DNA from 2 places in the Geobacillus sp. FSL K6-3411 genome. Region 1 is predicted to be linked to the other one. Evidence: a T-box and tRNA genes for the amino acid it is inferred to sense, from the RefSeq annotation. Region 1 holds a T-box; the other holds one or more tRNA genes.
The links. The T-box of region 1 lies ahead of NSQ22_RS13765 (valine--tRNA ligase). A T-box ahead of a tRNA ligase gene usually reads a tRNA of that ligase, here a tRNA-Val.
Positions count from the first base shown of each region.

Region 2: it has a tRNA-Val gene. The T-box ahead of NSQ22_RS13765 (valine--tRNA ligase) is inferred to sense a tRNA for this amino acid. The anticodon was not compared.

Region 1 covers NZ_CP150187.1:2,698,895-2,703,189, reverse strand. The annotation lists gene spoVID (stage VI sporulation protein D) at 1-530, shown strand, start outside; gene ysxE (spore coat protein YsxE) at 574-1,605, shown strand; gene NSQ22_RS13770 (hypothetical protein) at 1,602-1,790, opposite strand; T-box leader at 1,927-2,281, shown strand; gene NSQ22_RS13765 (valine--tRNA ligase) at 2,371-4,295, shown strand, end outside.
Region 2 covers NZ_CP150187.1:894,476-898,770, reverse strand. The annotation lists gene NSQ22_RS04610 (IS481 family transposase) at 1-591, opposite strand, end outside; gene NSQ22_RS04605 (DUF6431 domain-containing protein) at 732-1,289, opposite strand; tRNA gene NSQ22_RS04600 (tRNA-Val) at 1,646-1,718, opposite strand; gene NSQ22_RS04595 (polysaccharide pyruvyl transferase family protein) at 1,847-2,902, opposite strand; gene NSQ22_RS04590 (glycosyltransferase family 4 protein) at 2,899-4,017, opposite strand; gene NSQ22_RS04585 (glycosyltransferase family 2 protein) at 4,023-4,295, opposite strand, start outside.

The DNA of each region.
Region 1 (4,295 bases):
CATCGGAAGATCGCCCCGCTAATGAGGTGAACGAACAGCCTATTGCTGCAGTCAGTGAAACGCCGTCTTCCGAGCTTGAACTGGCGGCTGTGCGCCATGAAGAAACGCCGTCTGATCAAAAAGAGGACGTAAAAGAGCCATTTTTGCCAATTGAGACGGAAACGAAAGCTGTCAGTGCGGAAGCAGAAGAGGAACTTGATAATCTGTCGCCGCCAACGGAGGCGAAAGTATCGATTGGCGCAGCCAAAAAAGCGATGGATGAAGAGGACGAGGAAGAACAACAAACGGAAGTGAAAAGTGAAAACGCCCTTTACTTAACGAAGCTGTTTGCCAAAAGTGGAGCGGAAGAGTTTACAACCGTCAAAATTTGCATCGTCCAACAAGGAGATTCGTTGGACAAGATTGCTGAACGGTATGATGTGACGATCTCCCAACTTTTGCGCGCCAACGATTTGGAAAGCGCGGAGGACGTGCATGAAGGGCAGCTGTTATATATTCCGGCCTTGGCGGGAAGCCGTCCTTTCTCGTGAAAGGAACGCTTTCCGTTTCTTTTGCCGGTGAGGGGGCGTAACAATGGCCATACGGTCTGAAACGTACCGCGCCGTACTTCATCAGTATGGGCTTCAACCACAGCGCATCGAACAGCGGGGCAAAGCGGCGAAAGTGTACACTGATCGCGGTATTTTTGCCTTAAAAATGCTCGACGGCGAGCAGGAGGCGGCCGCCATTTGGCAGTCGCTTCACTATTATGGCCGCCATTGCCCTCCGGTTTATTGGACGAGGCATCGGTCGCTGTTTGCGGCGGAGGGGGGCCGCCTTTATTATTTACACGCATGGCAGGATGGAGAAGCGAGAGCAAGGGAGGAAACAGTGCGTGCCTTTTTTCACGGACTGTCTCGTCTCCATCGCGCTACCGTTCGCACCGTCGAAGTGAGCGAGGAAGAGGTCGCCGCTTATCGAAAACAAAAAAAAGAGGAATGGCAGCGGGAGCGGACGGTTTGGGAAGAGCGGATCGAGCAGTATGAAACTGCCTGGTACATGTCACCGTTTCAGCTGCAGTGCTGTACGTATTTTCATGAGGTGATGCGCGCTTATTTGTTTGCTGAGGACCAGCTGACCGCTTGGGAGGAGGCACTCCAAGAAACGAAACAATGGCGAGTTGCTTGGGTGCACGGAAAAGCGCGTCTTTCTCATTACGTAGCACCGTATTGGATCAGCTGGGAGCGAGCGCACTGGAATTCGCCAGTATATGATTTGATCGCTGCACTTCGCGTTCATGTCCAAACGCTTCCGCCGCTTGGACAGGAGTGGATGAGGGGGATGGATGAATACGAAAAGGAACTCCCATTATCCGCCGGGGAACGGGCATTTTTATACAGCCATTTAGCCGAACCGCGCGGGTTTGTCCGCTGCCTTGAACAATATGAAGCTGCGCCGAGAAAGGAACGGAACGAGCGGAAATATGTTGCCGCCTTGCAACGCTGCTATTTTGCCTTCAAAAACATGGAAGCGATTGTGATGCATCTTGTCCAACGCGACGCTGCGCGGCAGCAAGAAGAGGCGATCAAGCATGAAGAGCCAGAACAAGGGGACGACAGCGGTTAAATCCATTCCAAATGGAGCGCCACAGCAATCAAAACAAAGATGGCTAATAAAATGACATCGAACGTCGTTGGCAAAAAAATGGTGCGAATGGCTTGAAAAATAGTGAGCGGAATGATCACTTGGGCGCAGACGGCGCGCACTTGCCTCAGCCACGGCGGCCATGAATATGGGTTAAATCGCCGCATCGGCACTTCCCTCCTTCTCCGGTTTACTATACAATATGAAAAGGTCCATTATTTGTCACCTAAGGCAATTGGAATAAATAAATAAAAACTTGGCAAAGATGATGGACAATGGTAGTATAATAATCGAATAATGATGAAAAAAGCGAAGACGGGGAGGAGTACAACAGTTCGCTCCTGCAGAGAGGGAAATCATAAGCTGCGAGATTTCCTAGGATGTCGACTGTTGGAAGGTCGCCCTTGAGCTGCTTCGTTGAAAGGCGAAACCGCTGAGTAGGGGAAGCCGGCTTGATGCCGTTATGCTAATGAAGTGCTTAAGCCTCTAGGAGACGGGTGATTGAAAGGAGAATGTCGTTGAAAGACGCAAGTCGAGAAACCTTGCGGCCGCTCCTGATGGAATATTGCCCGATGCTCGGAAAATGGCACCTTTTCACCGTTCTTCTAGGCTTAAGAAAAAAGGTGGTACCGCGAAAGCAGCTCCTTTCGTCCTTTTTGGATGAAAGGGGCTTTTTTGCTTGCCTATCGGACGGTTGATCCTGTAGGCAACACAGCCATTGTTTATCACATGAAGGAGGGAATAAAAGTGGCACAGCATGAAGTGTCGATGCCGCCAAAATACGATCACCGCGCTGTTGAAGCGGGGCGCTATGACTGGTGGCTGAAAGGCAAGTTTTTTGAAACGACCGGCGATCCGGACAAACAACCGTTTACGATCGTTATCCCACCGCCGAACGTCACAGGCAAACTGCATTTGGGCCATGCGTGGGATACGACGCTGCAAGACATCATTACGCGCATGAAGCGGATGCAAGGGTATGATGTCCTATGGCTTCCGGGTATGGACCATGCCGGCATCGCCACCCAGGCGAAAGTGGAAGAAAAATTGCGCCAACAAGGACTGTCCCGCTACGATTTAGGACGGGAAAAATTTTTGGAAGAAACGTGGAAATGGAAAGAAGAATATGCCGGCCATATCCGCAGCCAATGGGCAAAATTAGGGCTCGGCCTCGATTACACGCGCGAGCGGTTTACGCTTGATGAAGGGCTGTCAAAAGCCGTACGCGAAGTGTTCGTCTCGCTTTACCGGAAAGGGCTCATTTACCGCGGTGAATACATTATCAACTGGGATCCGGCGACCAAAACCGCCTTGTCCGACATCGAGGTCATTTACAAGGAAGTGAAAGGTGCGCTTTATCATTTGCGCTATCCGCTCGCTGACGGCTCGGGCTACATTGAAGTAGCGACAACCCGTCCAGAAACGATGCTCGGTGACACGGCCGTCGCGGTTCATCCGGATGACGAGCGGTATAAACACTTGATCGGCAAGATGGTGAAATTGCCAATCGTTGGCCGGGAAATTCCGATCATCGCTGATGAGTATGTCGATATGGAATTCGGTTCCGGCGCGGTGAAAATTACACCGGCACACGATCCGAACGACTTTGAAGTTGGCAACCGCCACAACTTGCCGCGCATTCTCGTCATGAACGAAGACGGTACAATGAACGAAAACGCATTGCAATATCAAGGGCTTGACCGGTTTGAATGCCGGAAGCAAATCGTCCGTGATTTACAAGAGCAAGGCGTCCTCTTTAAAATTGAGGAACACGTCCACTCGGTCGGGCACAGTGAACGGAGCGGCGCCGTTGTTGAACCGTATTTGTCGACACAATGGTTCGTAAAAATGAAGCCGCTCGCGGAAGCTGCCATCAAGATGCAGCAAACAGAAGGAAAAGTGCAATTTGTGCCGGAGCGGTTTGAAAAAACGTACTTGCACTGGCTTGAGAACATTCGCGACTGGTGCATTTCGCGTCAGCTTTGGTGGGGGCACCGCATTCCGGCGTGGTACCATAAAGAAACGGGTGAAATTTACGTCGACCACGAGCCGCCGGCAGACATTGAAAATTGGGAGCAAGACCCGGATGTGCTTGATACATGGTTCAGCTCGGCACTCTGGCCGTTCTCCACAATGGGGTGGCCGGATACGGAAGCGCCGGACTACAAGCGCTATTACCCGACCGATGTGCTTGTCACCGGCTATGACATCATTTTCTTCTGGGTGTCGCGCATGATTTTCCAAGGGCTTGAGTTCACTGGGAAGAGACCGTTTAAAGATGTGTTGATCCACGGCCTCGTCCGCGACGCTCAAGGAAGAAAAATGAGCAAGTCGCTCGGCAACGGTGTCGACCCGATGGATGTCATTGACCAATACGGCGCCGATGCGCTCCGCTACTTCCTAGCGACCGGTAGCTCGCCAGGACAAGATTTGCGCTTTAGCACGGAAAAAGTTGAGGCGACGTGGAATTTTGCTAACAAAATTTGGAACGCTTCACGTTTCGCCTTAATGAACATGGGCGGCATGACATATGAGGAGCTCGATTTGAGCGGCGAAAAAACGGTCGCCGACCATTGGATTTTAACGCGCTTAAATGAAACGATCGACACGGTGACGAAGCTCGCCGACAAATACGAGTTTGGTGAAGTCGGTCGCACGTTGTACAACTTTAT
Region 2 (4,295 bases), 1.8 Mb from region 1:
AGGGAAAAACTGCGCGTACGGCACAAACCGCGAGCAGTCATCGATATAGGCGATCAAAAACGTTTTCTGGGCTTTCCCATTGACTCGAATCGTTGGTCCATGGGATAAGTCCCCTTGCCAAAGCTCATTGATCTGGTCATACGCAAAGCGCTTTCGCTCCGGCATGGGCAAGATTTCTTTCCCGACAAGGTTGTGTTTTTTCAACAATCGGTATATAGTAAAGTAAGAGGTATGATTTTCTGGGATTTCCCCCTGCTCGATCAGGTGTTCGTAGAACACCGTCACGGGCATGGTGGGATGTTCTTTTCTTAGGGCTAAAATATGATCCTCATCATCGGGCGACAGACGCCTTGAGTGGCCGCGGTCCGAACGGCGCTTCGGCTTTAAGGCGTCAAAGCCCCCTTTTTTGTATCGGGTGCACCAATCGAGGATCGTCTTGGCTGCGATTCGTTTGTCGCCCTGGTGGGGAACATGGTGCACTCGCTCGCTCACCTCTTTCAGATACGTCTTCGGTTCCACCTGCCCATTCACCAACGGAGCGATTAGCCCGTACCGAAACAGGGCAATGTCGTGTCTCATCGACTCATCCATTCGAATCTCCTCCTTGTCTCACTTGGAATCAGGACCGTTCCGGTCCGTCTGCCCTTATCGTACCGGATCGCTTTTTCTCCGTCGATAGGAAAGGTTTGTGGGAACCTCAACTATTTCCAATTTAGGATATGTATGTAAAATCAGGATCCCATTTGATTCGCAAAAGGGTGTCGGAATCCGTCCTCCCACATGTCTCTGATGACCGAATAGAGACCGTGTTTCTCCAACGTCCGGATCCACCAGGAAGCCCGTTCCTTTTCTTTTTTCACGATAGGGCCTATGATCCTCCACCGCCTCGCAAAAAAGCTGTGAAGGCTTGATAGGTTTCGGCAGAACCGCCGGACATAAAAGATGATGCCGTCCTTTGTCGGGAGAAACGGAGCCCGGTTCGTCCCCTCGGTCAATCCCAACTGCTCTTTCACGACTTGCCATATGGCGGACAACGTATACTGAAAATACGGGAGGAGAAAGGAAGGCAGCACACTCACCGTCTTCAAGCATTCCCGACAGCGATACCGGACAATCCAAATGCGATAATCACCATGTGGGGTCAATGCGTTTCGCTCATAGTAACCGTGGCGGTGCAACGGGCGCTTGGCCCGGCAATGCGGACACTTTTTCAGAAGAGGGAAGTCGTTTTCTTTTCCACGCTCTGCATACGTTTGGACGTCAATGCCAAAGTCATGAAATTGAATCACGTCCTCCTCCCCCTCCTATGAACCGATGGATTTTCTCTTCCGAAATAATTCACAAAAAATTTAGCACATTCTTTCAGAAAAGGGGAGAGGGCTTTCTGAAGGAATGTGCAAAAAAATGGCTCTTTTGTTCCGAAATAAAGTGATAATTTACACTCACATGTCAGTGACGATTTACAAGAGCAAGCGGCAGAGAAATTTGAAAATGCCTTGTTAAAACAGAGTTAGAACCCTTTAGTTGACTAAAGGTGCAAGTTTTGTGCAAGTTTTTAAATCACGGAGATTGTAACACAATTGCTAATAAAACGAAAAAAGCTTGAAACCCTTGATACAAAAGGATTTCAAGCCTCTCACTTTAGTGATTCCGACTGGGCTCGAACCAGCGACCTCCACCCTGTCAAGGTGGCGCTCTCCCAGCTGAGCTACGGAATCATATTTTGTTGTTCGCTATCGAACACATTTTTAATTATATAGACGAGCATACAGGTTGTCAACAACTTTTTTTAAAAAATCGATGTTCATGATGAAAAAAGGTAATGAAAAGGGGAAGGCGCCTTCCCCTAAACAAATAATCCGTGTTGGAACGGTTCGAGCAAGAGCGGAGTGTATTGGCGGCGGGCGGCTTCGTATTGCTCAATGATGCGGCTGCGCTGTTCTTCGGCGAGGGCCACTGTTTTGACCAATTCCGTGTCAAGCTGCGGGCTAGCGGTGGAAATGACATACTGTTCGAAGCCGAGCGAGGCGGCGAAATCGAAGACTTTAAACCGGTAGCCGAGCATGACGGCCGGAACGCGAGCAGCAAGGGACAACAAGTTGGCATGGAGCTTAAAGTTGACGGTGGCTGTCAATGGGCGGAGCCGCTCGATGAGCTGTTGTTCGTTGTATAACGTGCGGTCGAAGGTGACGCGCTCCGGGCAATTGATTTTCTTGTACAGCCGCTCGCAGGCGGAGCGATCGCTCGGCCAGACGATGTACAAGTAAATCCGGTAACCAGCGTCAATCCACGTTTTGGCGGCGCGGACGAGTGCGTCTTCGACGAGCGCTTCGTTTTGCCCGAACAAGCGGTTATACGTCGTCCCCCAGTTAATGCCGATTGTTTTTTCTGTCTTTGGCTGCTCAGCGGGCATAGCGGGTGATAGAAGCAGTCCGGGATCGCCGATGACACGGACGTTTGGAGGACAAGCGTCTAACGTGTCCAAGGCCGCTTTGCTGAGCGGGCCACGGATGCCCGCGAAGGCGGCCGAGGCAAGGACCGTGCGAAAGAGTTCGGCGTCTTTGGCGGAAAAATGATGGTTGAGTGCTGGCTTGGCACCCGCGCGCAAGGCGTCCGTTTCCATCGGGCCGATCCAGTCGATGCCGGTTCCCCATATCCAGATTGGTTTTCCTGCTTCGTGCGCTTGACGCAAAACGGCCATATAGCCCGGAAGCAAGAGCGAACCGCCGCCGAGGACGATGGCGTCATAAGGGCTCGTGTCTTTCCAATTGACCTTAGGCGTTGACGGAACGATCTGAACGCCTGGGGCGTACTGGCGAGCCGAGGCGGTGAAGACGTTCCATAACAGTTCATCACCGATGTTTTGAAATCCAAGCCAACCGATATACAGCACTTTTTTCATTGTTTCGCTTCCCCTTTCAGCAATGATTCATAGACGTTAAGCACTTGATCCACACACGTTTGAATATTGAACTGGCGCATGACCCACTCCCGCCCGGCCTGGCCGAGCTGTTCGAGATATAAGGGGGATCGAAGAAGGTGTTTCATGTCTTGGGAAAGGATGTAGCGGCTGCAGTCTTGACGTGAGCCATGATCGCCGAAGTAGCATTCCCATGCGTCCTTATAGGAGTTTGGTTCGACGAGGCCGAAGTAGCCGTGGTTGCCGGCGGCAAGCACCGGTTTGCCGCATGCCATTGCTTCTAAGGCGACTCTCCCAGTGCCGACGACAAGATCGGCAAGCGAATAGTATGGCGCCATGTCCCCTTGTTCACCAACAAGATGAATAAACGTCGCGCGACACGTTTGGTGGATGAGACGGGTAAGGTTCTCGGCGTCGGAAAAGCGCGGACCGTCTCCGACAACAACGACGTACAAGTTCGGAAACAGCGGTTTGAGATCTTTGCACGCTTTTAACACCATAAAGCAAATGCGCGCTTTTGCCCAGGCGAGCCGGCTACTGTAGACGATGACAAGGGCATCGTCTGGGATGCCGAGCGCCTGCCGTCCCTGACGGCCAAGCGGTGCGAACTCGTTCGTGTCAATGCCGTTCGGAATGAGAAACCGCTTCACGATCATCGGGCGGATATGGCGCTCGACAGGTGGGCTGACAGCGATAGCAGCTGACGCTAAGCGGAGCATCGTTTCCAATTCGGAAAGTGGATAGTATGTGCCATGAGCGGTAAAGACAACCGGGACGCCGCAACGGTTCGCTGCAAGGGCAGTGAGGATGCCGGATGGGGTTTGATGGGTGTGAACGATCGAGATGTTTTCCTTCTTTATCACCGCCTCAAGCTGCTCAATGATCTGTTCTTTTCGCTGCTCGTCAATGTTGATCACCGTTGGAAAATCAATGAAGTAAAGCGGACAGCCAACTGCCTCGAAGCGGGAAGCGAGCGCCCCATTTCGGGCGGCGACAGCGATGTGAATACCGCGGGCTGCCATTTCTTTTGCCAAACTTAAGGCGTGTGTTTCTGTTCCTCCGAAATCAAGGCCGTCTAGCACCATCAATACACGCATCATCCTCAACCTCTTTTCCCGTAAAATTGACGCGAGCGTTGCTTCGGATGGCTGCGGTAATAATAAAGGATATCAGGCAAGTTATCGATTTCGAGCTTCGCGTTTAAAAACTTGACGATAAACTCATAGTCTTCCGCACCTCGAATGCGTCTTGTCGGCCCGCCGAGCCGGTCGAATACTTCACCGCGGAACATAATCGTTCCGTGGCAAACGCAATGTTTGCCTTGGGCGTATACACGGCGGATGTTGTCGCTTCCGTACGCCAGCCAGTTAGCGGG